DNA from 3 places in the Streptomyces sp. NPDC050548 genome. Region 1 is predicted to be linked to each of the others. Evidence: riboswitches for the same ligand, from Rfam matches in the RefSeq annotation. Region 1 holds a riboswitch; each other region holds the start of a gene.

Region 1 (10,242 bases):
CCAGCTGTCCCAGAGGCGGCGCACGACCTCGATGTAGTCGGCGGCCTCGTCGAAGTGCTCGGCGAGCCGTTCCTGTCCGGCCGGGGTGCGCAGGCTCTCCAGGTCGATCGGCGGGAAGTCGCGCCTGCCGAAATGGTCGGCCTCGTGCGGCCGGGCGGAGAGCTGCACCCGCACACCGGCGCGGCCGGTGCTGACGTAGTCGAGGGTGGCGATCGCCTTGGATATGTGGAACGGCTCCGTGTGCGTGGACACCACCGTCGGGACCAGGCCTATGTGGCTGGTGAGCGGTGCGATGCGGGCCGCGACGAGTACGGCGTCGAGGCGGCCGCGGACCTGGTCGGTGCGGCCGTCCAGTTCGCCGTAGCGCGAGGACTGGAGGCCGAGGCCGTCCTCGAAGGTCACGAAGTCGAGAAGGCCGCGCTCGGCCTCGGCGACCTGGTCGGCCCAGTAGGCGGCGGTGAACAGGTCGCGGGGCCGGGCCACCGGCTCGCGCCAGGAGGCGGGGTGCCAGCCGGTGCCGTCGAGGGCGACGGCGAGATGCAGAGGAGAAGGGGAGGTCGATGACACGAGTGGTGCCTTCCTGAAGGTCCGTACGAGATCGCCGGCCCATGGACAGGGGCGCACGGCGGCTGGGGAGCGCAGCGAATGGGGGTCCCCCCGGCCGAAGGCTGGGGGAGGGTCAGGGGCGACAGAGCGCGCCGGCCACGCGCAGCAGGTCTATGTGCTGTCGCGTGGTGAGTCGCACGTGGAGGACCGCGGTGCCGCACATGTGCTCCACCTCCACGGATTCCGGCTTCATAGGGGGCAACCGCACGGCTATGCCGTTTCTTCCGGATCGGCGGCGGAAGTCGGGCCGGTGAACCGTACGAGCGAGAAGACGGTACGGGCGCGCAGGGTGAAGCCGATCGACTCGTACAGCCGGATGGCGTCGGTGTTGGTGGCCGCGGCGTGCAGGAAAGGGTGGTCGCCGCGTTCCTTGATGCCGGCTGCGACGGCGCGGACCAGGCGGGTGGCCAGGCCCCGGCCGCGGTGGTCGGGGTCGGTGCACACGGCGCTGATCTCGGTCCAGCCGGGCGGGTGGAGGCGTTCGCCGGCGAGCGCGACGAGTCGGCCTTCGTGGCGGATGCCGAGGTAGGTGCCCATCTCGACGGTGCGGGGCAGGTAGGGGCCGGGTTCGGTGCGGGCGACCAGGTCGAGGATCTCGGGCACGTCGTCGGGGCCGAGGAGGACGGCCTCAGGGTCGGGTTCGGCCCGCAGGCCGGTGTCCACCAGCTGGACGCCCTGTCCGGAACGGACGATCTCCCAGCCGTCCGGGGTCTCGCTCACTCCGCGCACGGCGGCGGTGGAGCCGGGGCCGATGAGCGTGGCCAGGTCGGCCCAGGCGCGTCGGTCGTCGTTGTCGGTGATGGCGTTGAAGCCGGCCACGTCGACGGGGTAGCGGGCGGCGCGGCCGACGCGTTCGGCGAGGTGGGCGTGCGGGCCGGTGAGCGCGGCCCAGGCCGGGTTGTCCAGGACGTGGGAGGTGGTCGTTTCGATACTGGCGGTGGAAGACATCGGGTGACGGCTCCGGTACTGGTCGCACGGGGCGGGGACCCCGCCGGGGCGTGGCGGGGTCCCCTTGCTGAGAGGGTGGGTCAGGAGTCGGTCTTCGGCAGTCCGGGCGGGTTGATCTCGGACTTGGCGACGGCCTCGTTGGAGAGGTTCCAGGCGGCCAGCCACTTCGCGTACTGACCGTTCTTGATCAGGTAGTTGATGGCGTCCGCGAGGGGCTTGGCGAGGCCGCTGTTCTTCTTCGCGGTGGCCGCGATCAGGCCCTGGAGGGTGGATCCGGCGCCGGAGTACGTGCCCGCGTTGCGGACCGCCTTGGCCGTGCCCTTGGTCGAGGAGACCTGGTAGGCGACCGAGGGGTTGGGGGCGAGGTAGGCGTCGATCTTCCCGGAGGCCAGCGCGAGGTAGGTGCTGTTGTTGTCCTGGAAGTACTTGACGGTGAGCGCCTTCTTGCCCTCGGCGGCCAGCTTCTTCTTCCACTCCAGGAGGATCCGCTCCTGGTTGGTGCCCGCGCCCACGGCGACGGTCTTGCCGGCGAGGTTCTCGTAATTGCCGTCGAAGTTCCAGGAGTTGTCGGCCTTCACCGCGAAGCCGAGGTTGTCCTCGCGGTAGGACGCGAACTCGTACTTCGCCTTGCGCTCCTCGGTGTCGGTGACGTTGGAGAAGGCGACATCGACCTTTCCGCTGTCGAGGCCGATGAAGAGGCTCTCCCAAGTGGAGTTCTTCAGCTCGGGCTTGAGGCCGAGGACGGCGGCGACCAGGCGGGCGATGTCGGTCTCGGAACCGGTGAGGGTCTTCTGGTCCGAGCCCACGTAGCCGAGCGGCGGGGAGCCGGCGGGCAGGAAGCCGACGCCGATCTCCAGCTTGCCGCTCTTCGCTATGGACTTGGGCAACTCGGCGCTGATCGACTTCACTTCGGCGACCTTGAGCTTCGCCTCCTTGGCCGCACCGAGGGAGAAGGCGCCCACGGTGACCGTGCCGGAGGCGGCACCGCCGGACGTGGTGGCCGCGTCACTGTCGCCGCCGCAGGCCGCGAGACCACCGGCGAGGGAAGCGAGGACGGTTCCCGCGGTGAGTCCGCGAGTGATTCTGCTGCGCAGGCTGAGAGTAGACATGGCTGTTCCTAGGCTCGGTGTCGAGGGTGAAGGTGAGGAAGGGGTTCAGAGGACCTTGCTGAGGAAGTCCCTGGTCCGTTCGTGCTGTGGCCTGTCGAGGACCTCGTGGGGCGGGCCCTGTTCGACGATCTTTCCGCCGTCGATGAAGACGACCCGGTCGGCGACCTCGCGGGCGAAGCCGATCTCGTGGGTGACGATGACGAGGGTGGTGCCGCTGGTCGCCAAGTCCTTGATGACGGAGAGGACTTCGCCGACGAGTTCGGGGTCGAGGGCGGAGGTCGGCTCGTCGAAGAGAATGACGCCGGGGCGGAGGGCCAGTGCCCGTGCGATGGCGACGCGCTGCTGCTGGCCGCCGGAGAGCTGCCTCGGGTAGGCGCCGCTCTTCTCGGCGAGACCTACGCGGCCCAGCAACTCCCTTGCCAGTTCCAGGGCTTCGGGCTTGCCGAGCCTGCCGGTGGCGACCGGGGCGGCGGCCACGTTGTCGAGGACGGTCAGGTGCGGGAAGAGGTTGAAGTTCTGGAAGACGAACCCGATCCGGCTGCGCTGCGCGAGGATGGCACGCTCGCTCAACTCCTTGAGCCGTCCGCCCTGTTGCTTCACCCCGATGAGTTCGCCGTTGACGCTGACGTAACCGATCTCGGGCTTCTCCAGGTGGTTGATGACCCGCAGCAGCGTGGACTTGCCGGAACCGGACGGGCCGAGGATCACGGTGACCTCGCCGGGCCGCACGGTGAGGTCGACGCCGTCCAGCACGCGGTGGGCGCCGTACCACTTGTGGACGTCGTGCACCTCTACGGCGGCGGGTGTGATGTCCGCCAGGGGTTCGACGGTGTTCGTGGTCATACGGCGGTCTCCCTGCGGATGCGGGCCCGCAGATCGGTGACACCGGTGCGGAGTTTCTGGATCGGGGTGGGCGGCAGGTTGCGGGTGGCGCCCCGGGCGTAGTGCCGCTCGACGTAGAACTGGATGACGGACACCACGCTGGTCAGGATCAGGTACCAGACGGTGACGACCAGGAGCAGCGGCACGATGTCGCCTGGGTAGGTGGAGCCCATCGTCTGCGCGGAGCCGAACAGGTCGAGCAGCGAGACGTAGAAGACCAGCGAGGTGCTCTTGATCAGGCCGATCAGCTGGTTGACGTAGTTCGGGGTGATGGAGCGCAGCGCCTGCGGGAAGACGATTCTGCGGAACTGGTAGCCCTTGGGGAGGCCGAGGGCGGAGGCCGCCTCGTGCTGGCCCTGGTCGACGGAGAGGATGCCGCCGCGGACCACTTCGGCCGCGTACGCCGCCTCGTTGAGGCTGAGTCCGACGACGGCGACGACCATGTCGGTGGCGAGCTTCGACTCGTCGACGGAGAAGAAGGCGGGTCCGAAGGGGACGCCGATGCTGAGCGTCTGGTAGAGGGCGCTGAAGTTGTAGAGGAAGATCAGCACCACGATGAGCGGGATCGAGCGCAGCGCCCACACATAGATCCAGCTCACCGCGCGCAGCACCGGGCTCTTGGAGAGTCGGGCCAGGGCGAGCAGGATGCCGCCGAGGAGACCCAACACCGCGCTGAGCGCGGCGACTTCGAGGGTGATGACGAGTCCGTCGAGGATCGTCGGGCGCAGGAACCAGTAGCCGAAGCGGTCCCACTGGTAGAAGGAGTTGGTGACCAGCCCGTGGACGAACTGGGCGGCCACCACCAGCACGACCAGGGTGACGATCCACCGGCCGGGCCGGCGCAGCGGCTGAACTCGCTGTGCGGTGAGGGGTTTTGACGGGGCGTCTGCTGCGGGGGCGTCGGCCAGGGACACAGTGGTGCCTGGGGGTTCACTCATGGTGGGCTCCGGCGGGTTCACAGACCCCGGTCCGTGGCGGTGGACGCGCGACGGCGGACGGCACGCGCGGGTGCGCGGGACCGGGGGCGGGGAAGGGGCAGGCACACCGGCGGGATCGGGTGTGCGTCAGAGGTGCGTGGGCCGACTGGTCGTCAGGCCCGACAGCGGGCGCGGCCCGGTGCGGTACACAGTGCGCTGCTGACCCGGAGCAGATCGACAGCGCGGTCGGCGACGAACAGGTTGGCGTACGACCGTACGCAGCCCTGCGGACGGCATGTGGCCGTCCTGAGAGCTGCGTACATGGCGTCACCTGTCACTGTTCCGGCCCCGCGGGGCCTCGCGCTTACCGAAACGTCATCCGGTCCGGTCGTCACCTGGGGCACCCCACCGCGTGCGAGGGTTGCCGGTCAGCAAGCCAGGGCTTGTCGCTGACACTCATGACCGTTCTGGCCGCAAGTTAAGACAATTGCCCGAACGAATGTCAACGGCCGTCCACCAACTGGACGGTGGGCACGCCGCTCAACTGCGGCAAGCTCCCGTTTCGTCCGCCGCATGGGCCGCCCAGTCCAGGATCTGGACAGCGGCACCGGCGGCCTCCAAGCCCTGGCAGCGGGCGTGGTGGCGGCGGGCGATGCCGTCGAGGTCCAGATGGGTGCCGAAGGCGGGGTGGGCGGCCAGCCGGCGGGCGTAGGCCCACAGGTGGGGGTGGTCGGCGACGCTCTGCACGGCGGCGGCGTCCAGGTGGTAGCGGTGCACGGTGTCGAGCTGCACCAGGGTCACCCACAACTCGACATCGGCTGCGGTGAGTTCGTCGCGGATCATGTGCTCGCGGCCGTCCAGCCAGCGGTCGAGCGAGCCCAGTGTCTCCAGCAGCAGGCCGAGGGCTTCGTCGCGCTCGGCCTGTTCGCCACCGGCCGCTCCGGCGCGCTGTGCCGCGTCCTCGATGCCCTGTGCGCAGAGCCGCTCGACGGCCTCGATCTCCGACTCGGCGCCGCACGGGTAGAGCCGGGGTCCGCCCGCACCGAAGTGCCGGGCGAGGTCGCGGGTGATGTCGGGGGCGTGGGTGCTGACGATGCGGCCGGACCAGTCGTCGCTGAGCACGGGCGCTGCGGCCGGTCCGGAGTAGCGGTGGGCGCTCGCCTCGTAGAGCAGGCGCAGTTCGGAGTGTCCACCACTCGGACAGTCGGGTACGGCGGAGAGGAACACGGCCGGACAGCTCTCGTGGAGGCCGAGGAGGCTGTGGGTGACGGCGATGCGCAGGCCGTCGGCGCAGGCGGTGGACAGATGGAGGCGGTAGCGGCGCGGCACGGCGTAGTGCCCGCTGCGCGCGTCGCTCCCGATCCGGCCCCTGAACAGGGGGGCGGAGCGGGGTGAGGGGACGGCGGCGAGAGACGTGACGGACATGGGACTCCCCGGGTACGGGCGCGTGGACGTACGCGCGGCGGAAGCGTCGTCGAACGGTGGACGGGGCTCAGCGCAGTGGGCTCATGGCGCTGCACACCCGCAGCAGATCGATGTGACGGCGGGAGGTCAGAAGGGGCGAACGGTCCACTCGGCTGGTGGTGACCGGCTCAAGGCGCCCCATGTTTCCCTACCTGTTCACTAGGATTCCCTACTGGAGTGTCGATCCACCGTCGCCCGGGGTCAAGAGGGCGTCCACGGGTCGGGCACAGGTCCCGACCCGTGGACAGGCCGGGCCGCTACTTCGCGTACATCAGGGTCCCGAAGCCGAGCTGGTCGTAGCCACCGCTGTCGGTGCCGTAGTCACCTCCCCCGCCCTCGGGTGCGACGAGGTTGTAGTACATGGCCGAGATGTACTTGTCGTCGAGGCCGATCCGCCGGTTGTAGTGGAAGTGGAGCATCGCCCACACCGGCCGGATCTGGCCGCGCGAGGAGGCGGAGATCACCGTCTGGGACGACTGGGCGCAGCTCTGCCCGGTGCCCCAGGTGTAGGTGGTGAAGGGCACGTCGCTGCCGCTGTTGTACTTCGCGACGTACTGGGCGGCCTTCATGAAACGGCGACTGTCGTACGAGTACAGGTCGTCGCCCTGGTTCCAGGCCATCTCACAGATGGCGCCCATCTGCCCCATGCCCATGACGGTGTGGCCCTGGTCGCGGCCGGACTCCTGCCACTGGCCGAGCGCGTAGCCGTCCGAGTCGGTGTACAGATACGGCACGGCGTGCGCGATCGAGCCGTTGCCCGCACCCGACTTGAAGTAGGTGACGGCCTGGTCGTACTTGGCGCTGTCCCCGTTGAGGATCCCGATGGCCAGGATGGACGCCATGTTGCAGAGGTCCCAGTTGGCCCAGTAGTTGGTGATGCAGGCGTCGTTGTGGTTGGTGAGGAAACTGTTGTTGAGCGGGTAGAAGACGTTCGCCAGCATCTGCTGGGCGGCGGCCAGATTGAACCCGCTGTAGTCCCGCATGAGTTCGCAGGCGTTGGCGAACTGCCAGCCGTAGAGGCCGGCCGCGAGAAACCGGTCGGCGTTGCCGGTGACCGAAGTCAGCGTGGTCGACCAGGCGTTGAGGATGTTCGCGGCGCACACGGCGTTCGCCTCGGTGCCGCCGACCTTCCAGCGCAGGGCGTTCTGGTAGGCGGCGGCGATGTCGTTGTAGAGCAGGCTGTAGTTCTGGCCGTCGCCGCCCCGGATGATCGTCGCGGTCGCCCGGTTCGTCCAGGTCGACTGTGAATGGGAGTTGGCGATCAGCTTGTTCCAGCCGGACAGCCAGGGGTCGGTTCCCGCCGCGACCCTGACCTTGGCCCGGTTGATGTCTCCGGCGTTGTGCAGCATGCCGGGGTGGGTGAAGGTGGCCGGGGCCGCGTGCGCGGTCGTGGCCACCGTGGCGCCGCCGAGAGCGGCGGCTGCGGTGAGCCCGCCCGCGGTCTTCAACAGACCGCGGCGGCTCAACTCTGTTCTGCGGAGGTGCTCGTGGGGGGAAGTGCGGCTCATTGCGGTGCATCTCCAATCCGTGGAGGATCAGGTGGGCGCGATGCTCACCTCGTCGAACTCCGTGGTGCAGCGGACCGGTTGGCTGCGTGAGCAGACCACCAGGCCGACGTGATAGGGGGCGTCACCGAAGCCGGGGATCTCTCCGTCGGCGAGGGGGGTCCAGGTGACACCGTCATCGGTGGACAGGGCTGCGCTGAAGGCGGTCCCGGCGCGCTTCAGCCGCAGCAGGGCGGGGAGGGTGACGGCGACACCGCCGGTGAAGGCGGAGGCACCGGCCACGGTCTTGCGGAGCATGAGCTGCGCGGTCGTCCCACCGCCGACGATCACGCCCGCCGCCTGGTCGAACGGTGACAGCGACTTGGCCATGAGCAGCCCCACCCGGTCGGCCGTGGTACCGGTCCGGGAGACGAGCCGGGCGACGACCTCGCAGTCACCACTGACCGGCCGCCGCACGAACTGCCCTGTCATTCCCTGGCCGTTGGCGTTCAGATCGACGCCCGCGCCGCGCACGGTGAAGGTCCCGCCGTCGTACGACGTGCTGCCCGGCGTGGTGATCGCCACCACGCCCAGCGTCCCGAAGTCACGGTCGTCGAGCACGGTGTCGCCGAGGTCGCCGTACGTCCACGGCGCGGGCGGCGCGGTGCCGACCGTGAGGGCGAGGGTGCCGGTGGCGGTTCCTGAGGCGTTGGCGGCGGTGGTCGCGACCGTGAACTCCCCTGTCTCCGTGGGGATTCCGGAGATGAGCCCGGTACGCCGGTCGATGCGCAGACCGGCGGGCAGGCCGTCCGCGGCGAACCGCACAGGCTCGTGCGAGGCCCGCAGCAGATGACGGAAGTCGGCTCCCTCGTTCGTGAACACGGCGTTCGCGGAGGTGAGTTGGGGCGTGGAGGGGCTCGGCATCACAGCCCGCACCGGCACCGAACGCGGCCCGCGCCCACCGGCGTTGGTCTTCGCGACCGTGTAGTGGTACGTCGTGCCGGGCGCCCCCGTCGCGTCGACGTACCGGATGCGGGTGCCGAAGCCGACCGGACCGACGCGGGTGGCGAGGGTCTTGTACGGCCCGGTGGCTCGGATGGCACGGAGGACCGTGTACTCGGCGGAGAGGTCCGAATCGCTCCAGTCCAACTCGACGGCGTCGGCACCGGTTTCGGCCCTCAGGTCGGTGGCGGTGCGGGCCGGGCGAGGCACACACCAGACCGTGCCGCTCGTGGAGGTCACGCTGACGTTGTCGAAGGCACCGGTGCCGGTCTCGGCGTAGTCCTGGTCGACGCCGAGGCAGGAGGTGAGGGCGAGTCCCGCGTAGGCGGTGCGCCCCAACTCGACCTCGGTGGAGCCTACTTCGGTCCAGTGGACGCCGTCCGGCGAGATGGCTCCGGTGCAGCGGGCGCCCTTCCGGGTCACCTGCACCCAGTAGGGCTTCCGCAGCCGGTAGCCGTCGCCCGCGCCCTCGACGTACGGCGCCTCCAGCGGGGTCGCCGACTCGGGCAGCGTGCCGAGGTTGGAGATCGGGAAGGCGGCGGATGTCGTGATCGCCTGCTGCTGCGAGGGCGGTACGGGCGTGCTGCCGGTCGCGGAGATGTCGGCGCCGTTAGCGGGCCGGGTGGAGAACACCCCGCTCCAGGTGTGCAGCGGCAGCCCCTGGATCAGCATCGAGGCGTGCGGAGCGTCGACGTCGAGAGAATCGCGGACGGTGACGCCGATCTTGGAGTACTGCGAGCTGAGCGGCCACACGATGCGCGCGGTGACCGTGCCGTCGCCGCGCAGCGGGAGGTGGACGAGACGGTAGGTGTCGGCGGTGCCGCTCGCCTCCAGGACGAAGCGCTCACCGTCGAGGACGGCGGAGCCGGGGATCTTCACGTCCCCGATGTCCTGGGTCGACCAGGGCCTCGGGAGACCGGCGGAGGCGGCAGCCCATGCCGAACTGCCGCTCGCTCCGAGGGTGTTGGTGGCGGTGACTGTGTAGTAGTACGTCCGTCCGGCGTGCACGTTGCGGTCGGTATACGTCGGCTGTCCGACCCCGGACGCGATCTTCTCGTACTGGCCGTCGACGTCGTTCGCCCGCAGGACCGTGTAGGAGTCGGCCCAGGTCGATGGCAGCCAACTCACCTGCACGGAAAGGTCGTTGCCGACGGCCGTGACACCGGCCGGTGGTGTCGGCACGGTCGGCGCGGATGCCGTGGCGCCGGCGTAGGCGAAGGTGCCCCAGCTGGGCAGGTCGTCGTTGCTGCCCTCGACGAACCGAGTGCCACCGGTGCCACGGAAGACGGCGTTCTTCGTGTACGGGGTGTCGAGGCCGCACACACCCGCGTAGTGCGCGTACGCCATCTCGTAGATCGGCGGCAGGGTGCCGCGCGAGGTGGCCGAGACGGTCAACTTGATGTATTTGCCGGTGCGGTCGAGGTCGGGGACGAAGGGGACGTCGCCGCCGAGGTTGTAGCGGGCGGCGTACTCGACGTTGGCGAGGATGCGGTTGTCGTCGAAGCCCCAGAGGTCGACGCCCTGGTTCCAGGCGACTTGGGCGGCATCCGCGAGCAGGCCGACCGCGAGTTGTTCGTGGCCCTGGTCCCGGCCGCTCTCCTGGCCCTGGCCGGCGGCGGTGACGATGCGGTGGAGGACGCTGCCGTTGCCCGCGCCGGCCGCGGCGAAGCGCAGCGCGTCGTAGAAGAGGGTGGGTTGTTCGGTGAACACGCCTATGGCCAGCAGGGATTGAAGGGACGTCAGGTCCCAGTTGCCGTTGGCGTAAAGGGTGTAGCCGGAGAGCGCCGGGTACCAGACGCGGAGGAAGGAGTCCTCGCAGCGGGCGATGTC
Region 2 (10,242 bases), on a different contig from region 1:
TCACTGACGTCACGGCCACGGACGCCACGGGCCGCTACGTCACGGGCGAACTCAACGCCGACGGCACCCGCTGGCGCAGCACCTCCCCACTGGCCGCCAACGCCCACTACACGGTGCGGGTGAGCACGGAGGACGAGGACGGCGCCCCCGGCCGCAAGGTCCTCACCTTCGACACCACCAAGCCCACCACCAAGAAGAGCCTGACCGTGAAGTTCGGTCCGGACGCGGGCACCTACGGCGTCGGCCAGCCGGTCACCGCCCAACTCAACAAGCCCGTCAAGGACAAGGCACAGCGGGCCGTCGTGGAGCGCGCCCTCAGGGTGGACTCCGTGCCCGCCGTGGAGGGCGCCTGGCACTGGGTGGACGACAAGGAACTCCACTACCGCCCCAAGGAGTACTGGCCCGCCCACGCCACCATCCAGGTCCACAGCGACCTCGACGGCGTGAAGATCAGCGACCGCCTGTGGGGCGGTAGGTCCAAGGGGCTGAAACTCACCACCGGCGACAAGATCATCGCCGTGACGGACGCCGCGTCCCACGAGATGACGGTCTACAGGAACGGCGAGGAGATCAACGAGATCCCCGTCACCACCGGCAAGCCCGGCTTCGAGACCCGAAACGGCGTCAAGGTCGTACTGGGCAAGGAGTACTTCGTACGGATGCGCGGTACCACCGTCGGCATCTCCGAGGGTTCCTCGGACTCGTACGACCTCCCCGTGTACTACGCCACCCGCGTCACCTGGAGCGGCGAGTACGTCCACGCGGCCCCCTGGTCCGTGGGCTCCCAGGGCTCCGAGAACGTCAGCCACGGCTGCACCGGCATGAGCACCAGCAACGCCGAGTGGTTCTTCGACACCATCCACGAGGGCGACGTGGTCAAGGTCGTCAACTCCAACGGCGACGACATGGAACCCTTCGGCAACGGCTTCGGCGACTGGAACGTCGGCTGGAAGAAGTGGCGGGGCGGCAGCGCCCTGGTCGGCGGAACACCGGACGGCCCGAGGCCTGAGGACGCGGCGCGCTTGCGGCCAGAGTCCGTGTGAAGCGCCCCGTCAGGGGCGCGGGGAACTGCGCGAGCAACCGATGACGGCCCGCAGCCGCAAAACTGCGGGCCGCCCCGAGCTGCTAGGCGCTCAAAGCCCGCTTCTCACGCAACAGAGACGCCAGAGCAGAAGCGAACTCAACAGGGTCGACAGGCAACGTCACAGCCGCATCCGCCCGGCTCCACGTGGCAAGCCACGCATCCTGCGGCCGCCCGATAAGGACAAGCACAGGCGGGCAGTTGAAGATCTCGTCCTTCACCTGACGGCACAGCCCCATGCCACCCATCGGCACGGACTCCCCGTCGAACACACAGACATCGACCCCACCCCGGTCCAGCTCCTTCAAAGCCGCCGCAGGCGTCGCGCACTCCAGGAACTCGACCAACGGCGCGTCCGGAGCCGGCCGGCGCCCCGCGGCCAGCCGGACTTGCTCGCGGGTGTTGGAGTCATCGCTGTAGACCAGCACCGTGGCGGTCGGCTGCATTCTTCCTCCCAAGGTCCGTTGCGCGGATGCTACTCCCTTGAACACCCCGTCAACACCTGTTGGAACACCCCTGCGATGGGCCATCCGGGCAGTACACACGCTGCGAACACTCCGAACGGCACCCCCCGGAGTGAGGGCGGGATAAGCGACCGACATAATGTCGGTCGTGGCGACAGCAACGACAGTAGAAACCGGGCACGCGCACCCGTCGGTCAACCGGCCGAACCTCACCAGCGTCGGAACCATCATCTGGCTGAGTTCCGAGCTGATGTTCTTCGCGGCCCTCTTCGCGATGTACTTCACCCTGCGATCGGTGACCGGTCCGGATCACTGGAAGGAGATGGCGAGCCATCTCAACCTTCCGTTCTCCGCGACCAACACCACGATCCTGGTGCTCTCCTCCCTCACCTGCCAGCTCGGCGTCTTCGCCGCCGAGCGCGGGGACGTGAAGAAGCTCAGGGGCTGGTTCATCATCACGTTCGTGATGGGTGCGATCTTCATCGGCGGTCAGATCTTCGAGTACACGGAGCTGGTGAAGAAGGACGGCCTGTCGCTGTCCTCCGACCCGTACGGCTCGGTGTTCTACCTGACCACCGGCTTCCACGGCATGCACGTGACGGGCGGCCTCATCGCCTTCCTGTTCGTTCTCGGCCGCACCTACGCGGCGAAGAGGTTCACCCATGAACAGGCGACCGCGGCCATCGTCGTGTCCTACTACTGGCACTTCGTCGATGTCGTCTGGATCGGCCTCTTCGCCACGATCTACTTGATCAAGTAGTCGGGCCCGATCCCGCGCGCGGCCAAGAAGCGCACATTCCAGAAGCATCGACGCAGAAGATCCTGACACCGGGGTAATCCGTGAAAAAGCTCTCCACACGACGACGCCATCCGCTGGCGGCGGTCGTCGTACTACTCCTCGCGCTGGCGGCAGCCGGGGGGGCGTTCAGCCTGCTCGCGCCCGCGAGCAAGGCGCAGGCCGACGAGTCCGCTCAGTCCCTCTCCATCGACGAGGGCAAGAAGCTCTTCGCCGTCGGTTGCGCCAGCTGCCACGGCACCGGCGGTCAGGGCTCCTCCGACGGGCCGAGCCTGGTGGGTGTCGGCGCCGCGGCGGTCGACTTCCAGGTGGGCACCGGCCGTATGCCGGCCCAGCAGCCGGGCGCTCAGATCCCGGCCAAGAAGGTCATCTACTCCCAGGCCGAGATCGACCAGCTCGCGGCGTACATCGCCTCGCTGGGCGCCGGCCCGGTCATCCCGACGAAGAACGAGTACGGGCCGGAGGGGTCGGACATCGCCAAGGGCGGCGAGCTGTTCCGCACCAACTGCGCCCAGTGCCACAACTTCACGGGCAAGGGCGGCGCGCTGACGCACGGCAAGTTCGCGCCGAGCCTCGAAGGCGTTGCCCCGAAGCACATCTACGAGGCCATGCAGACCGGCCCGCAGAACATGCCTTCCTTCCCCGACACCACGCTGTCGTCGAAGAACAAGAAGGACATCATCGCGTACCTCAACGCGGTCAACGGCGACAACACCGAGAGCCCCGGCGGTCTTGAGCTGGGCGGTCTCGGTCCGGTCAGTGAGGGTCTCTTCGCCTGGATCTTCGGTCTGGGCGCGCTGATCGCGGTAGCCGTCTGGGTCGCCGCTCGGACCGCAAAGGCCAAGAAGTCATGAGTAGCCAAGACATTCCAGAAGAGAACCTGCCCGCTGAGCAGGACGCGCACGGCGCGGTGTCGGTCGCGGACGAGCAGAACCCGTTCGCCGACCCGGGACTGCCGCCGCACGAGCACCGTGTCCAGGACATCGACGAGCGGGCCGCCAAGCGGTCCGAGCGCGTCGTCGCCTTCCTGTTCACGCTGTCGATGCTCCTCACGGTCGGCTTCATCGCCTCGTACGTGGCGATCCCGGCCGACAAGTCGATCTTCGTCTTCCCGATCGGTCACATCAGCGCGCTCAACTTCGCGCTGGGCCTGACCCTCGGCGGAGCGCTCTTCACCATCGGCGCGGGCGCGGTCCACTGGGCCCGCACCCTGATGTCCGACGTGGAGATCGCCGACGAGCGGCACGCGATCGAGGCGCCCCCCGAGGTCAAGGCCAAGGTTCTGGCCGACTTCAAGCAGGGTGCCAAGGAGTCGGCGCTCGGCCGTCGCAAGCTGATTCGCAACACGATGTTCGGCGCGCTGGCCCTGTTCCCGCTCTCCGGTGTCATGCTGCTGCGCGACCTGGGCCCGCTGCCGGGGACGAAGCTCCGCCACACCATCTGGTCCAAGGGCAAGCTGCTCGTCAACATGAACACGAACCTGCCGCTGCGTCCCTCGGACGTGGCCGTCGGCTCGCTCACCTTCGCCAAGCCCGAGGGCCTGGAGGAGACCGACGAGGAGTTCCAGACCGAGATCGCCAAGGCGGCGCTGATGATCGTCCGGCTGCAGCCGGAGAACATCAAGGACAAGCGCGAGCTGGAGTGGGCGCACGAGGGCATCGTGGCCTTCTCGAAGATCTGCACCCACGTGGGCTGCCCGATCTCCCTGTACGAGCAGCAGACGCACCACGTGCTGTGCCCGTGCCACCAGTCCACCTTCGACCTCTCCGACGGTGCCCGAGTGATCTTCGGCCCGGCCGGTCACGCCCTGCCGCAGCTGCGCATCGGCGTGAGCGACGAGGGTTACCTCGAAGCGCTCGGCGACTTCGAGGAGCCCGTCGGTCCTGCATTCTGGGAGCGCGGATGAGCACCAACGAGACCAACGAGCGGCGCGACAAAGCACCGGCCGGCGAGAAGATCGCCGACTGGGCGGACGGACGCCTCGGGATCTACTCCCTGGCCAAGTCCAACATGCGCAAGATCTTCCCCGACCACTGGTCGTTCATGCTGGGCGAGGTCTGCCTCTACAGCTTCATCATCATCATCCTCACGGGTGTGTATCTGACGCTGTTCTTCCACCCGTCGATGAACGAGGTGACGTACCACGGCAGCTATGTCCCGCTCCAGGGGCAGCTGATGTCGGAGGCGTTCAACTCGACGATGCACATCTCCTTCGATGTGCGCGGCGGTCTGCTGATCCGGCAGATCCACCACTGGGCGGCGCTGATCTTCCTGGCCGCCATGTTCGTGCACATGATGCGCGTGTTCTTCACGGGTGCGTTCCGCAAGCCGCGTGAGGTCAACTGGCTGTTCGGCTTCCTGCTGTTCGTCCTGGGCATGTTCACCGGCTTCACCGGTTACTCGCTCCCGGACGACCTGCTCTCCGGCACCGGTGTCCGCTTCATGGAGGGCGCGGTCCTGTCCGTGCCGATCGTCGGCACGTACCTGTCGTTCTTCCTCTTCGGCGGAGAGTTCCCGGGCGGCGACTTCGTCGCGCGGTTCTACTCGATCCACATCCTGCTGCTGCCGGGCATCATGCTCGGTCTGGTGGTCGGCCACCTGATCCTGGTCTTCTACCACAAGCACACGCAGTTCGCGGGTCCCGGAAAGACGAACAACAACGTCGTGGGCATGCCGCTGCTGCCGGTCTACATGGCCAAGGCCGGAGGCTTCTTCTTCCTGGTCTTCGGTGTCATCGCGGCCATCGCGGCGATCGCCTCGATCAACCCGATCTGGGCCATGGGCCCGTACCGCCCGGACATGGTGTCCACGGGCGCCCAGCCCGACTGGTACATGGGCTTCTCCGAGGGCCTGATCCGCTTCATGCCCGGCTGGGAGATCAACTTCTGGGGTCACACGCTCGTCCTGGGCGTGTTCATCCCGCTGATCATCTTCCCGCTGGTCCTGGTCGCGATCGCGGTCTACCCGTTCATCGAGTCCTGGGTCACCGGCGACAAGAGCGAGCACCACATCCTGGACCGCCCGCGCAACGTCCCGACCCGTACGGCCTTCGGTGCCGCGTGGATCTCGTGGTACTTCGTCCTGCTCGTCGGTGGCGGCAACGACATCTGGGCCACGCACTTCCACCTGTCGATCAACTCGATCACCTGGTTCGTGCGTGTCGCCTTCTTCGTGGTGCCGGTGCTCGTCTTCATCGCCACCAAGCGGATCTGCCTCGGCCTCCAGCGCCGCGACAAGGACAAGGTGCTGCACGGCCGCGAGTCGGGCATCATCAAGCGCCTGCCGCACGGTGAGTTCGTCGAGATCCACGAGCCGCTCAGCCAGGACGCGCTGCACACGCTCACCGCGCACGAGCAGTACGTGCCGGCCGCGATCGGCGCGACGGTCGACGAGAACGGTGTCGAGCGCAAGGTCAAGGGCACCGAGAAGCTGCGCGCCAAGCTGAGCGAGGCGTACTACGGCGAGGAGTCCCAGATCGCCAAGCCCACCGTCGAGGAGTACAAGGAGATCACGAGCGGCCACGGCCACCACTGATCGCTGAGGCGTCGCCACGCCACAGTCGAAGGGCCCCGTCCGAACACCGGACGGGGCCCTTCGCCGTGTCCTGAGCTGGATAGGGTGGGGACGCATATTTGAACCATGTTTCTACGACACTCAGGAGCGGCCGTATGAGCGCTGTGACCCCCGCTGGAGGCGACACCGCGGCGGCCCGTTCCTGGCCCGACGTACTGAGCGCGCTGCTGGCCGGACAGGACCTGAGCACCGCCGACACGGCGTGGGCGATGGACCGCATCATGAGCGGTGAGGCCGCGGACGCGCAGATCGCGGGCTTCCTGGTGGCGCTGCGGGCCAAGGGCGAGACGGTCGAGGAGATCACCGGTCTCGTCGAGACGATGTACGCCCACGCGAAGCCGCTGGACATTCCGGGTCCTGCCGTCGACATCGTCGGTACGGGCGGCGACCGGGCCAAGACGGTCAACATCTCGACGATGTCCGCGATCGTGATCGCCGGTACGGGGGCGAAGGTCGTCAAGCACGGCAACCGGGCCGCGTCCTCGGCGAGCGGTTCCTCAGACGTGCTGGAGAAGCTCGGCATCAATCTGAACCTGCCGACCGAGCAGGTGGCGCGGGTGGCGGCGGAGGCCGGGATCACCTTCTGTTTCGCGGCCAAGTTCCACCCGTCGATGCGGTTCGTCGGCGCGGTCCGGGGGGCGCTGGGGATTCCGACCGCGTTCAACCTCCTCGGCCCGCTCACCAACCCGGCGAAGGTCACCTCGTCGGCGGTCGGCTGCTTCGACACCCGTATGGCCGGGCTCATCGCGGGCGTGCTCGCCGAGCGCGGCTCCTCCGCGCTGGTGTTCCGCGGTGACGACGGTCTGGACGAGCTGACGACCACGGCGACCTCCCGGGTGTGGATCGTCCGCGACGGCAAGGTCACCGAGGAGTCCTTCGATCCCCGGGACGTCGGCCTCGAACTCGTCCCCGTGGAGGCCCTGCGCGGCGCCGACCCCGACTACAACGCGGGCGTCGCCCGCCGCCTCCTGGACGGCGAGCCGGGCCCGGTGCGGGACGCCGTACTCCTGAACTCGGCGGCTGCCCTGGTGGCGCTGGAGCGGGGGGACGGGCCGTTGGCGGACCGGATCAGGGCCGGGATGGAGAAGGCGGCGGAGTCGATCGACTCGGGTGCCGCCAAGCGGACCCTGGAGCGCTGGGCGGCCGCCACCAACGCGTAGCCGTCCGTACGGCGGTCGTCGTCCCGCGATCCGGACACGGGTTGCGGGACGACGATCACTTCACGTACGTTTTCCGACCAGGTCATGAGTGACAGTCATGAGGCCCCGGCCGACTGTCCGGCAACCCTCCGTCCGTGGCGGGGTGCCCCGGGTGAAGACCAGGCCGTAGGCAGCGAGGTCTGCGGCAAGCGCGGGCCCCTCGAAAGACACCAGGGGTCCTGGTCATCGAGGGAGCCCTCTGTGAGCAAGCGAATGCGATAGGGCGTCGAGCCCCGCCTCCGCACATCCCCTTTCACCCCCTCCGTGCTTGAGCCATGTCCCGCTCGCACGGCGGAACCGCCTTGCCTCTCACAGGAGTTCGCCATGTCTGTCTCCACCACGGCCACCGCTACGACGCTTTGCAGTGACATTTCGGGGGCGCTGCCCGTTCTCGGCCGGGATGTCACCGTCCCGCTCGTCACGGGCGGCGAGGTCACCTACGCGGCGCTCGACTACGCGGCCAGCGCCCCCGCCCTCCAGCGCGTCTGGGACGACGTGGCGGCCTACGCCCCGTACTACGGCAGCGTCCACCGAGGCGCCGGCTACCTCTCGCAGCTGTCGACGGACCTCTTCGAGAACGCGCGGAAGACGGTCGAGGAGTTCCTGGACTGCCGCCCCGACGACCAGCTGATCTTCACCCGCTCCACCACGGACTCCCTGAACCTCCTCGCCGCGGCCCTCCCCGCCGACTGCCAGGTCTTCGTCTTCGAGACCGAGCACCACGCGTCCCTGCTGCCCTGGAAGGACGCCCGGGTCACCTACCTCAACGCCCCGCGCACTCCGGCCCAGGCCGTCGAGACCCTGCAGCAGGCCCTCGCCGCCCGTGACCCCTACAGCCCGGCCCTGGTCTGCGTCACCGGCGCCTCGAACGTCACCGGCGAGCTGTGGCCGGTACGGGAGTTGGCCGCCGCGGCTCACGCCCACGGCGCCCGGATCGTTCTAGACGCCGCCCAACTCGCCCCGCACCACCCGGTGTCCGTCCAGGACCTCGACGTCGACTGGATCGCCTTCTCCGGCCACAAGCTGTACGCCCCCTTCGGCTCCGGAGTCCTCGCCGGCCGCGCCGACTGGCTCCAGGCCGCCGACCCCTACCTCGCGGGCGGCGGCGCCAGCCGCAAGGTAACTCGGCGTGAGGACGGGGGAGTTGACGTGGAGTGGCACGACAGCGCCGCCCGCCACGAGGCCGGCTCCCCGAACGTCATCGGCGCCTACTCCATCGCGTCGGCCTGCAAGGCGCTGACGGAGGCGGGCTTCGACGCGCTGGTGGCCCGCGAGCAGCACCTGATCGCCGAGGTCCGCGCGGGCCTGGCGGCGATCCCCCAGGTCAAGGTCCTGTCCCTCTTCGGCGACGACGCCCCGCGCGTGGGCGTGATCTCCTTCGTCGTCGAAGGCTGGAACAGCTCCCACTTCGCAGCCGCCCTCTCCGCCGAGTACGGCATCGGCGTCCGCGACGGCCTCTTCTGCGCCCACCCCCTGGTCCGCACCCTGCTCGGCAGCGACCCGGGGACCCAGGGCGAGTGCGGCTCCCCCGAGGCGGCCCCCGGCGAGAAGTCCCTCAACGCCATCCGCGTCAGCTTCGGCGCGGGCACCCCGGACGAGCACGTCGAGCGTTTCGTGACGGCAGTACGGGAACTGGTGACCGACGGCGCGAAGTGGAACTACCGTACGCAGGACGGCCGTTGCGTGCCGGCGGTGTGACCGTCCAGGGGTGGGGATTCTACTTGGGGCGAGCGGAGCGGCGGCGGCCGTACGGTGTGCAGGTCCGTCGCTGGGCGGACGTGACGCAGACACAGGACGGTGCGTCCCGACGGTTCCGGGTGACGGGCCTCGGGAGCAGCCCACCCAGGGGCGCGGGGAACTGCGCGACCAGCCACAACGCACGGTCAGTCGCAAACGATCCGCGCCCCCCACCCCACTAGGCGCCCAACCTCAAGAATCCAGCCCAATGGCGAACGCAGCCTCAAGATCGTGCTGGGAGTACGTCCGGAACGCCACGTGCGTGTCCGTGCCCTCGACGCCCGGGATCTTGCTGATCCGGCCGGGGATGACCTCCGCCAGGTCCTCGTGCTGTCGCACCCGCACCATCGCGATCAAGTCGTACGTACCGGTGACGGAGAAGACCTCGCTCACGGATTCGAGCGCGGCGATCGACTCGGCGATCTCCGGAATCCGGTCCACGCTGGTCTTGATGAGGACGATCGCGGTGATCACGGCTGGTTCTCTCCCTCGGGGACCGTTGCTGGGGCGGCCCTCACTCTAGTCGCCCGCCCGTCGCCCGCCACCGCCCTTCCAAGGCCGCCCTTCGGGCCCTTCTTTTTCCTGAATCTGACCCACGCGTAACCGAACCCCAGCGTGAAGCCCACCAGGTGGGCGAGGTACGCCACCCCGGGCCCCTGTGCGGCCTGGCCCGCCGCGAGCCACTGCAGCGCCGCCCAGAACGGGAGTACGACCCACGCCGGGAAGCGCAGCGGCAGGAAGAAGAGGAAGGGGAGGAGGCTCGTCACGCGGGCCCGGGGGAAGAGGTAGAGAAACGCCCCGAGGACCGCCGAGATCGCCCCGGACGCGCCGACCAGCGACTGCGCGGAGTCGGCGTTGGCCAGCGCGTAGCCCAGCAGTGCCAGATAACCGCAGGCCAGGTAGAAGAGGGTGAACTCGACTCGGCCAAGACGTTCCTCGGTCATCGCTCCGAAGACGTAGAGGAAGAGCATGTTGCCGAGGAGATGGATCCAGCTGCCGTGAATGAAAAGGGCGGTGACCGGGGTCAGCGCCTCTCGCCCCGGGCTCGCGAACAGGTCGGCCGGTACCACTCCCCAGCGGTGGAAGTACGCCCGCTGGGCGGCGAGCAGCGCGTCCCCGGTGCCGTAGGAGGGGACGAAGCCCGAGGCCGGGCCGAGGACGAAGATCAGACAGCACAGGGCGATCAGGGCGTATGTCATCGGTGCCGAGGTGTTCCGGAGGGCTCTGACGGCCGCTGTCGCCCAGGTGCTGATCATGGATACAGAGCATGACGTAACGGGACGCACCGGGGCAGGGTGCCTCGCCGCTGTGGACGACCGAGCGGCGAGTACCCGCCAGGCCGTAGGGTTACGAGCCACACTCGCCGGGCAAACCGGCGATCACGGAAACTGG
Region 3 (10,242 bases), on a different contig from region 1:
GCCCACGGCGTGTGCGAGAAGTGTCCGATCCGCAGGTCCGGCCGCAACTCCCTCAGCATCCCCGGGACCAGACACAGGTGGTAGTCCTGCACCAGTACCGCCGCGCCCTCGGCCGCCTCCTGGGCCAGCGCCTCGGCGAACGCCCGGTTGTATGTCTCGTACGACTCCCACTGGCGCCGGAACTCCGCGTCGAAGACCGGCTCCAGCGGGGTCTGGTACAGCATGTGGTGGACGAACCAGAGCACGGAGTTGGCGATGCCGTTGTACGCGTCGGCGTGCACGTCGGCCGGAATGGCGAGCATCCGCACACCGTCCTCGCCGACGCCCCGCCGTACCGCCTCCCGGTCACCCTCCGACAGCGCCGAGCACACCCACAGCGCCCCCGCGTCCGGCCCGATCGCCGAAAGACCCGACACCAGCCCGCCGCCCCCGCGCCGGGCGTGCAGCGAACCGTCGTCGCCCACCTCGTACGAGACCGGGCCGCGATTGGACGCGACGAGCACCTGAGCTGCACCGGGAGAGGGCGTGGAAGCCGTGGAAGCCATACGGCACAACCTAGCCCGGCCCGGAAACACTCAAACGTACGGACGGCCCGCGGCGGACTGTCGGAGTCCGTATACGGCCCCCGGGCCCTGGCTGTCGTGCCGTCGGCTACGCCACCTTGCGCGACTGGTACTCGGTGATGTCCGCCATCGGCGGCCGTTCCTCCGTGTCCACGGAGTACGTGCGCGGCTCGAAACCGTCCGGCCCCCGCTCGAACTGGGTCAGGGACGGCCGGATGAGATGCCCGCGGGCCAGCCTCAGCTGTGCCGTGCGGTAGATCTGCGCGGCCATCCGCCCCAGTGCCTGCCCGTCCTGGTGCCGGTGCTTGCGCACACCCACGTCGACCTGGGCGAGGGCGTCCAGGCCCACCAGGTGCAGCGCGTCGACGAGCATGCCCAACTCGACGCCGTACCCGACGGGGAACGGCAGCTGTTCGAGCAGCGAGCGCCGGGCCGCGTACTCGCCGCCCAACGGCTGGACGAATCCGGCCAGTTGAGGCCAGTGCATGTTCAGCAGCGGGCGGGCCATCATCTCGGTGACACGTCCGCCCTGGCCGGCCGCGCCGCCCAGCGGGCGGTCGTACATCGCCTTGACGAGGTCGACGCCGGGGTCGGTGAGCAGCGGGCCCACGATCCCGGTGACGAAGTCGGAGGAGAACTCCTTCAGGTCCGCGTCGATGAAGCAGACGATGTCGCCGCTGGTGACCAGCAGCGAGCGCCACAGCACCTCGCCCTTGCCGGGCACGGTGGGGATGCGGGGCAGGATGTCGTCGCGGTGCACGACCCGGGCGCCCGCCGCGGCGGCCACCTCGGAGGTGCGGTCGGTGGACCCGGAGTCGACGACGACGATCTCGTCGACGAGCGGGACCTGCTGCATGAGGTCGTGACGGATGATCGCGACGATCTCACCGACCGTCGCCTCCTCGTTGAGCGCGGGCAGCACGACGGAGACCGACTGGCCCGTGCGGTGCTTCGCGGCCAGGATCTTGTGGAGCGGCCGATCGGTCAGGGACCAGGAGCGGGTGCTCAGCCAGTGCTCGACTTCCTTCAGCACGTTGCGCGGCTCCTCTGCGTTCTCTCGGCGAGGACTGGTCACAGACAGTGAGTATGTGATCCATCTCGCGGTTCGGACGGCTCACTCAACTGTCCTGGCCTTCGGTTACAGTCTTGAACAACGCTGATGACCATCGCATGTCGGGGGCCGTCGGCGAGACAATTGCATACACAACTGAACACCGCTCATCCAGAGGGGCAGAGGGATACGGCCCGTTGAAGCCCCGGCAACCCTCCAGCCGGTCTTGCCGCATGGTGACCATGCGCCGAGGCTCCCGGCTCGGGAAGGTGCCAAATCCGTCTCACGGCGAAACGCGTCGTGAGGAAGATGAGGAAAGGGCCTCGCCTCCATGGCTGCGCAGACTGTTGCAAGCACCACGAACCCCGCGAAGACGGACACGAAGTCCGCAGACGCCGTTGATCTCGGCCCCGCCACCGCGCTCTCCTGCCGCGAGTGCGGCCACCGCGTCCCGCTCGGCCCGGTCTTCGCCTGCGAGGAGTGTTTCGGCCCGCTGGAGATCGCCTACGACTTCTCGGCCTACGACACCGAAGAGCTCCGCAAGCGGATCGAAGCGGGCCCCGCGAACATCTGGCGTTACGCGCCCCTCCTGCCCGTCCCCGCCGACGTGGCGACCAAGCCGAACATCAACCCCGGCTGGACCAAGCTCGTCCAGGCCGACAACCTCGCCCGCGAACTGGGCGTCGACGCGGGCAAGTTGTTCGTGAAGGACGACTCCGGCAATCCGACGCACTCCTTCAAGGACCGCGTCGTGGCACAGGCCATCGAGGCCGCCCGCGCCTTCGACTTCACCACCCTCTCCTGCTCCTCCACCGGCAACCTCGCCGGCGCCGTCGGTGCCGCCGCCGCCCGGGCCGGCTTCCGCTCCTGCGTGTTCATCCCGCACGACCTGGAGCAGGGCAAGGTCGTCATGGCCGCGGTCTACGGCGGCGAGCTGGTCGGCATCGAGGGCAACTACGACGACGTGAACCGCTTCTGCTCCGAGCTGATCGGCGACCCGGCCGGCGAGGGCTGGGGCTTCGTCAACGTCAACCTGCGGCCGTACTACGCGGAGGGCTCCAAGACCCTGGCGTACGAGATCTGCGAGCAGCTCGGCTGGCAGCTTCCCGACCAGCTGGTCGTGCCGATCGCCTCCGGCTCGCAGCTCACGAAGATCGACAAGGGCCTGCAGGAGCTGATCAAGCTCGGTCTCGTCGAGGACAAGCCGTACAAGATCTTCGGCGCCCAGGCGGAGGGCTGCTCGCCGGTGTCCGTCGCGTACAAGGCGGGGCACGACGTCGTACGGCCGCAGAAGCCGAACACCATCGCGAAGTCCCTCGCCATCGGGAACCCCGCGGACGGGCCCTACGTGCTGGACATCGCCCGGCGTACGGGCGGTGCCGTGGAGGACGTCACCGATGAGCAGTGTGTGGACGCGATCAAGCTGCTGGCGCGCACGGAGGGGATCTTCGCGGAGACCGCCGGTGGGGTGACCGTCGGGGTGGCGAAGAAGCTGATCGAGAACGGGCTGCTGGATCCGACGTTGACCACGGTGGTGCTGAACACCGGGGACGGTCTGAAGACGTTGGACGCGGTTGCCGGTACTGGGCTCACCGCGACGATCCGGCCGAGTCTTGAGTCGTTCAGGGAGGCTGGGCTCGCGTCCTAGCGTCGTTGTTCGTCTGCGGGCCGGTGGGGGCTGGTCGCGCAGTTCCCCGCGCCCCTAAAGGCCCCCACCTGACCGGAGGTTGAAAGTCATGAGCGTGACCGTTCGCATCCCCACCATCCTGCGCACCTACACCGGCGGCAAGGCAGAGGTCGCCGCCGAAGGCGCCACCCTCGCCGAGGTCATCAGTGACCTGGAGAAGAACCACACCGGGATCTCCGCCCGGGTCCTCGACGACCAGGGGAAGCTGCGTCGGTTCGTCAACGTGTACGTCAACGACGACGACGTGCGGTTCGAGCAGGGGCTGGAGACGGCGACTCCGGACGGGGCCGGCGTCTCGATCATCCCGGCCGTTGCCGGAGGCTGATCGTTACCCTGGGTAATGCCGATTACCGAGAGTTCATCGAATTGCCCCCTCCGCTGGAGAAGCGGAGGGGGCAATTCTCTATGGTTGAGCGGGGTACAGTTGGGGAACGCGCTCCACTCGGCATGCCGAACGCATATGAGTACCGGCTCCGCGTGCGATGAGAAGCAGCCAAAGTGTGCAGGTCTTTTGCGCCTTATGTGCCCTTTATCCGGCCCGACTTGCCCTGAAGTCGGACGAATTATCCGTAAATTCCCGACCGGTCCTGCCCGGAATTCTCGTCGGATTGACCTGTTGCAGACGGCAGTTGGACGGATACATTCGGCCGCGGTCGACGCGTTCCGGCGCACGCCCCCAATCCTGTGGGGGGTGAGGTCTGACCCGGATCCGCGAAGTGCGGATCCGTGCAAGGGCCAGTAATAGGGGAGTTAGGCATGGCTCAGGGCACCGTCAAATGGTTCAACGCGGAGAAGGGGTACGGCTTCATCGCGGTCGACGGTGGTGCGGATGTTTTCGTCCACTACAGCGCGATTCAGATGGACGGCTACCGCACCCTGGAAGAGGGTCAGCGGGTCGATTTCGAGATCTCGCAGGGTCAGAAGGGGCCGCAGGCGGACATGGTCCGGCTCGCGACCGGCTGAAGCACGCGCCGACGAACAGCAGCGACGTTCTTCGTTCTTCATCGAAGGGCTCGTACTCCTGGGGGGTCACCTCCTGGGGTACGGGCCCTTCGGCATGCCCGGGACCGGGGGCCGGAGCAGGGGCCGGAGCGGGTGTCAGAACCTGGGAGCCGCTTGCACTCGACCATGCCGAGTGCTAATCATTGGCGTTAGCACTCTGAAGGTGAGAGTGATAACGAAGGATCGGGTCGGTGAGGCCCGCAGGCCAGGTGGCGCAAGGAGCCACGGGGCAGGCGAGCCGTCCGTCGCGGGCGCCAGCGCGGTCCGGAGCAATCCACCCCAGTCCGGGAGGACCACTTCACATGGCCAAGATCATCGCGTTCGACGAGGAGGCGCGGCGAGGCCTTGAGCGCGGCATGAACCAGCTCGCCGACGCCGTCAAGGTCACCCTCGGCCCCAAGGGCCGCAACGTCGTCCTTGAGAAGAAGTGGGGCGCCCCCACGATCACCAACGATGGTGTCTCCATCGCCAAGGAGATCGAGCTGGAGGACCCGTACGAGAAGATCGGCGCCGAGCTGGTCAAGGAAGTCGCCAAGAAGACGGACGACGTCGCCGGTGACGGTACGACCACCGCGACCGTCCTCGCCCAGGCCCTCGTCAAGGAAGGCCTCCGCAACGTAGCCGCGGGCGCCAACCCGATGGCCCTCAAGCGCGGTATCGAGAAGGCCGTCGAGGCCGTCTCCGGTGCCCTCCTTGAGCAGGCCAAGGACGTCGAGACCAAGGAGCAGATCGCCTCCACGGCCTCCATCTCCGCCGCCGACACCCAGATCGGCGAGCTCATCGCCGAGGCGATGGACAAGGTCGGCAAGGAAGGCGTCATCACCGTCGAGGAGTCGCAGACCTTCGGTCTTGAGCTGGAGCTCACCGAGGGCATGCGCTTCGACAAGGGCTACATCTCGGCGTACTTCGCGACCGACATGGAGCGTATGGAGGCCGTCCTCGACGACCCGTACATCCTGATCGCCAACTCCAAGATCGCCAACGTCAAGGACCTGCTCCCGCTCCTGGAGAAGGTCATGCAGTCGGGCAAGCCGCTGCTGATCATCGCCGAGGACGTCGAGGGCGAGGCCCTGTCCACGCTGGTCGTCAACAAGATCCGCGGCACCTTCAAGTCCGTCGCCGTCAAGGCCCCGGGCTTCGGCGACCGCCGCAAGGCGATGCTGCAGGACATCGGCATCCTGACCGGCGGTGAGGTCATCTCCGAGGAGGTCGGCCTCAAGCTGGAGAACGCGACCGTGGACCTCCTCGGCCGCGCCCGCAAGGTCGTCATCACCAAGGACGAGACCACCATCGTCGACGGCTCCGGCTCCGCCGACCAGGTCGCCGGCCGGGTCAACCAGATCCGCGCCGAGATCGAGAACAGCGACTCGGACTACGACCGCGAGAAGCTCCAGGAGCGCCTGGCCAAGCTCGCGGGTGGCGTCGCCGTCATCAAGGCGGGCGCGGCCACCGAGGTCGAGCTCAAGGAGCGCAAGCACCGCATCGAGGACGCCGTTCGCAACGCGAAGGCGGCCGTCGAGGAGGGCATCGTCGCCGGTGGCGGCGTCGCGCTCATCCAGGCCGGTCACGTCTTCGAGAAGCTGGAGCTCGAAGGCGACGAGGCCACCGGTGCCGCGATCGTGAAGCTGGCCCTTGAGGCCCCGCTGAAGCAGATCGCCGTCAACGCCGGCCTTGAGGGCGGCGTCGTGGTGGAGAAGGTCCGCAACCTCACCCCGGGTCACGGCCTCAACGCCGCGACCGGCGAGTACGTGGACCTCATCGCCGAGGGCATCATCGACCCGGCGAAGGTCACGCGCTCCGCGCTGCAGAACGCGGCCTCCATCGCCGCGCTCTTCCTCACCACCGAGGCCGTCATCGCCGACAAGCCGGAGAAGGCGTCCGCGCCGGCCGGCGGCGGCATGCCGGGCGGTGACATGGACTTCTGATCGACCCCTTCCGGTTGATCAACGGTCTTACCGAGGGCGGTACTTCCTGCTTCTGGCGGGGGGTACCGCCCTCGGGCGTGTCCTGGCCGTGGGGATACACCAGCCCGTGGCCGCCCAAGAGTTCGCAGCCCGTACCTCGGGCCTTCTGGCCCCGGACTGTGATCCCGGCGGAGCCCGGCGTGTCCGGGATCACAGGCTGTCGCGTGAAGCGGGTGGAATGACGGACTTGGCTCGGAGGTTGTCGTTGACGCATGATCGATGCATACGCACATACCGTCCGGTACCCAGTGCCTTGTAGTTCCGAGGAGCCCCCACACGTGTCTACGTCCGCCCCCGCCTCCCGAGCGGCCGAAGTGCTCGCCCGTCCGATCGTCCTCAACGGCCTGACCGTCCCGAACCGGATCGTGATGGCGCCGATGACCCGGCAGTTCTCGCCGGGCGGCATTCCCGGTGAGGACGTGGTCGGGTACTACTCCCGCCGGGCCGCCGCGGGCGTCGGTCTGATCGTCACCGAGGGCACGTACGTCGGCCACGACTCCGCCGGGCAGAGCGACCGCGTCCCGCGCTTCCACGGCGCGGAGCAGCTCGCGGGCTGGGCGAAGGTCGCCGAGGGCGTGCACGCGGCGGGCGGCACGATCGTGCCGCAACTGTGGCACATCGGCATGGTCCGCGAGCAGGGCCAGCCGCCGTACGCGGACGCCCCCGCGGTCGGCCCGTCCGGGCTGCGCATCGGCAGCGACGACGTCACCGGTACGGCCATGACGCAGCGGGACCTGGACGACGTCATCGGCGCCTTCGCCGAGGCCGCCGCAGCCGCCGAGCGCATCGGCTTCGACGGCGTCGAGCTGCACGGCGCCCACGGCTACCTCATCGACCAGTTCCTGTACTCGGGCACCAACCGTCGTACGGACGCCTACGGCGGTGACCCGGTCGCCCGTACCAAGTTCGCGGCGGAGATCGTGGCGGCCGTACGGGAGACGGTCTCGCCGGAGTTCCCGATCATCTTCCGTTTCTCGCAGTGGAAGCAGGACGTCTACGGGGCGCGGCTCGCGGAGACCCCGGAGGAGCTGGAGGCGATCCTGACCCCGATCGCCGCGGCCGGTGTCGACGTCTTCCACGCGTCCACGCGCCGCTACTGGCTTCCCGAGTTCGAGGAGACCGGTTCCGACCTCAACCTCGCGGGCTGGACCAAGAAGCTCACCGGGAAGCAGACCATCACGGTCGGGTCGGTCGGCCTCGACGGGGACTTCCTCAAGGGGTTCCGCGGGGAGGGCGCGCCGGTCAAGGGCATCGACGATCTGCTCGACAGCCTGGAGCGGGACGAGTTCGACATGGTGGCGGTGGGGCGGGCGCTGCTTCAGGATCCGGAGTGGGCGGCGAAGGTGCTTGCGGGGCGGGTGGGCGAGTTGGCGCCGTACGACGCGGCGGCGCTGCGCTCGCTGAGCTGAGTTTCTCGCCCCCGCCGCCCCTGCCCGTCCCGTCCCTGGGGGCTGCCGCCCCCAGACCCCCGCTTCGGCCTGGACGGCCTCGTCCTCAAACGCCGGACGGGCTGATGGTGCGGGCCTGGGTTTGAAGGGTGCCGGACGGGCTGGGTGATGCCGGCCTGTGTTGGAAAGGTGCCGCTCAGCCTGCGATGCGCGCGAAGTACCCGAGGGCGAGTGAGTACGGCCCCAGCAGCAGGAGCATGGGGCGGAGGGCGCGGCCCTTCTGGTCGCCGCCGGCGGCGTAGGCGAGGGCGCTGGAGAAGCTGCCGCTCATGCCCGCGCTCGGGGTGAATCCGAATACGTCCCCCCAGCCCCCGATCGCGACCGAGGCGCCCGCGTGGCCGACGACGGCGAGGACGGCGCAGACCAGGTTGAGCCGGTCGTCCAACGGGCGCCAGACCGGGCCCCCTTTGCGCCCGTGCCCGGTGAACCGGGCGATGCCCGCGTACAGCAGCGCGGGCAGCCCGACGGCCACCAGCAGTACGGCCCACATGGCGCCGGTGTCCGGGTCTCTCGGGAACCCCACGATGTCTTCTCCGCCCTGCCGCTCCGGCTGTCGTTCTCCTCGTCCCCTCGTGCGCGAAGCTCCGTGGGCGTGCGTACGGTGATCGTATGACTTCCGCCGGCCGGGTGGCCACCGTCGCCGATCTCGACGCTCTCGTCGCCACCTTCACCAGTGCCTTTCTCCACGACCCGGTCTGGGGGCCCGCGTTCCCGGACGAGCGCCGGCGCGCCGAGCAGGCGGCCGTGATGTGGCGGGTCTACGCCGGTTCCGCGCTGCGGTATCCCTGGACGCTGGTGACGCCGGAGGTCGAGGCCGCCGCGATCTTCATCCCGCCGGGCGGTGTCGAGTTGACCGAGGAGGAGGCCGGTGGGCTGGAGGGGCGGTTGGCCGCGGTCACCGATGCGGGCACCGCTCGGGCGATCATGGAGGTGGGGGAGCAGTTCGAGGCGGCGCACCCCGCCCAGCCGTTCTTCTACCTCACCATCCTGGGCACGCACGCCGATCACCGAGGCAAGGGGCTGGGTATGGGGCTGGTGGCCGACGGGCTGGCCCGGATCGACGCGCTCGGTGCGGCCGGTGCGCCCGTGTATCTGGAGTCGACCAACCCGGCCAACAACAGGCGCTACGAGAGCGTCGGGTTCGAGGTCCGGGACGAGATCGTCACCGCAGGTGGCCAGGTCGTTACGACCATGTGGCGGCCGGCCACTCGTTGAGCCGTGGCTCTTGGTGGGGGCCCCAACTCGGGCTAGCGTGCCGGAACATGAGGATTCTCCACCTGTCCGACACCCACCTGGAGCGCACCGACGCCCCCAACCGGAACGGTGTCAACGCGACCGACTCGCTGCGGCTGATGCTCGCCGAACTCCGGCACCAGCGCGGGGTGGACGCGATCGTCGTCACCGGGGACCTCGCCAACGACGGTGCGGTGGAGGCGTATTCGACCGTACGGGAGCTGGTGGGCGGCTTCGCGCGGTCGATGGGCGGGGTGCCGGTCTTCTACACGACCGGGAACCACGACGAACGCGAGGCGTTCGGGAAGGTGTTGGGGAGCGGGCACCTGGCCGCCGACGGCACCGATCGGGTCGTATCGGCTGTGTTTCCGGTGGAGTTCGCGTGCGCGGCCGTGAGTGACGTGGGCGGGTATCGCTTCATCACGCTCGACTCACTGGTGCCGGGGAAGGTGTACGGGCGGCTGAGCGGGGCCCAACTGGACTGGCTGAAGGAGGAGTTGAGCACGCCGTTCGGGAACGGCACCGTCCTCGCCTTCCATCATCCGCCCATCGCCCTCGACGTACCGACCCAACAGGCCTTCGGGCTGCGCAATCCCGGGGAGCTGGCGGACGCGATCCGGGGGAGTGACGTACGGGTCGTCCTCACCGGGCACTTCCACCTCCAGCTCTTCGGCTTCCTGGAGGCGACCCCGGTGTGGGTCACGCCGGGTGTCGTCAACCGCGTCGACCTGACGACCGCGTACGGCACCGAGCGGGCGGTGCGCGGCGCCTCGGCCTCGCGGGTCGAACTGGGCGGTGACACCGGGCCGATGTTCCACACCTTCCACGCACGCGATCCACGGGCGCACGAGACGGTGTACCAACTGGACGCGGAGCGGACCCGGTTGGTCATCGAACGGGAGCGGGAACAGGGGCGGGAGCGGGAACAGGAGCGGGAGAACGGTGGCGCGGCTGGTGCTGCGACCTGATCCGCCTGACGGGTCCTAGCGGGTCGCCGCGACTCCCGTGCCTTTGAACAGGTCCAGGTCCACCGCCGCCGCGAGCGCCGCCGCGCCGGAGTCGCTCGGGTGGACGCCGTCGCCGGAGTCGAGGGCGGGGGCGAGTCGGGAAGCGTCCCGTGGATCGGACACCTCGGACGCGAAGTCGATCAGAGGCCAGTCGGACTGGGCGCGAAGCGCCTCGTTCACGGCGACCCTCGTGGTCTCGGTGCCCGCCGCGCGGAAGGTCTCGTAGACGCTGCCCATCGTCGGCGTCAGGGTGCCGATGACCGGGCGGATGCGGTGCTCCTCCGCGC

Evidence for each region. Region 1 has a riboswitch for S-adenosylmethionine ahead of ACIBJH_RS06215 (amino acid ABC transporter permease). Riboswitches for the same ligand answer to the same signal wherever they lie in the genome.
Region 2: another riboswitch for S-adenosylmethionine. It lies ahead of ACIBJH_RS13075 (aminotransferase class V-fold PLP-dependent enzyme); the one in region 1 lies ahead of ACIBJH_RS06215 (amino acid ABC transporter permease).
Region 3: another riboswitch for S-adenosylmethionine. It lies ahead of thrC (threonine synthase); the one in region 1 lies ahead of ACIBJH_RS06215 (amino acid ABC transporter permease).

Annotation. Positions count from the first base shown of each region.
Region 1 covers NZ_JBITGV010000002.1:76,586-86,827, reverse strand. Annotated here, with positions in the region: gene ACIBJH_RS06240 (LLM class flavin-dependent oxidoreductase) at 1-567, opposite strand, end outside; gene ACIBJH_RS06235 (putative leader peptide) at 680-769, opposite strand; gene ACIBJH_RS06230 (GNAT family N-acetyltransferase) at 817-1,554, opposite strand; gene ACIBJH_RS06225 (ABC transporter substrate-binding protein) at 1,635-2,663, opposite strand; gene ACIBJH_RS06220 (amino acid ABC transporter ATP-binding protein) at 2,709-3,506, opposite strand; gene ACIBJH_RS06215 (amino acid ABC transporter permease) at 3,503-4,483, opposite strand; SAM riboswitch class IV at 4,818-4,926, opposite strand; gene ACIBJH_RS06210 (glutathione S-transferase C-terminal domain-containing protein) at 5,003-5,887, opposite strand; gene ACIBJH_RS06205 (putative leader peptide) at 5,955-6,068, opposite strand; gene ACIBJH_RS06200 (alginate lyase family protein) at 6,184-7,434, opposite strand; gene ACIBJH_RS06195 (alginate lyase family protein) at 7,462-10,242, opposite strand, start outside.
Region 2 covers NZ_JBITGV010000003.1:621,210-631,451, forward strand. Annotated here, with positions in the region: gene ACIBJH_RS13040 (Ig-like domain-containing protein) at 1-1,043, shown strand, start outside; gene ACIBJH_RS13045 (hypothetical protein) at 1,126-1,527, opposite strand; gene ACIBJH_RS13050 (heme-copper oxidase subunit III) at 1,685-2,305, shown strand; gene ACIBJH_RS13055 (c-type cytochrome) at 2,386-3,195, shown strand; gene ACIBJH_RS13060 (Rieske 2Fe-2S domain-containing protein) at 3,192-4,247, shown strand; gene ACIBJH_RS13065 (cytochrome bc complex cytochrome b subunit) at 4,244-5,875, shown strand; gene trpD (anthranilate phosphoribosyltransferase) at 6,010-7,074, shown strand; SAM riboswitch class IV at 7,155-7,271, shown strand; gene ACIBJH_RS13075 (aminotransferase class V-fold PLP-dependent enzyme) at 7,438-8,811, shown strand; gene ACIBJH_RS13080 (Lrp/AsnC family transcriptional regulator) at 9,043-9,324, opposite strand; gene ACIBJH_RS13085 (rhomboid family intramembrane serine protease) at 9,321-10,106, opposite strand.
Region 3 covers NZ_JBITGV010000001.1:1,192,944-1,203,185, reverse strand. Annotated here, with positions in the region: gene ACIBJH_RS05700 (trehalose-6-phosphate synthase) at 1-545, opposite strand, end outside; gene ACIBJH_RS05695 (glucosyl-3-phosphoglycerate synthase) at 652-1,596, opposite strand; SAM riboswitch class I at 1,779-1,930, shown strand; gene thrC (threonine synthase) at 1,946-3,262, shown strand; gene ACIBJH_RS05685 (MoaD/ThiS family protein) at 3,351-3,626, shown strand; gene ACIBJH_RS05680 (cold-shock protein) at 4,058-4,264, shown strand; gene groL (chaperonin GroEL) at 4,606-6,228, shown strand; gene ACIBJH_RS05670 (NADH:flavin oxidoreductase) at 6,546-7,676, shown strand; gene ACIBJH_RS05665 (hypothetical protein) at 7,852-8,238, opposite strand; gene ACIBJH_RS05660 (GNAT family N-acetyltransferase) at 8,325-8,930, shown strand; gene ACIBJH_RS05655 (metallophosphoesterase) at 8,978-9,916, shown strand; gene ACIBJH_RS05650 (GDSL-type esterase/lipase family protein) at 9,932-10,242, opposite strand, start outside.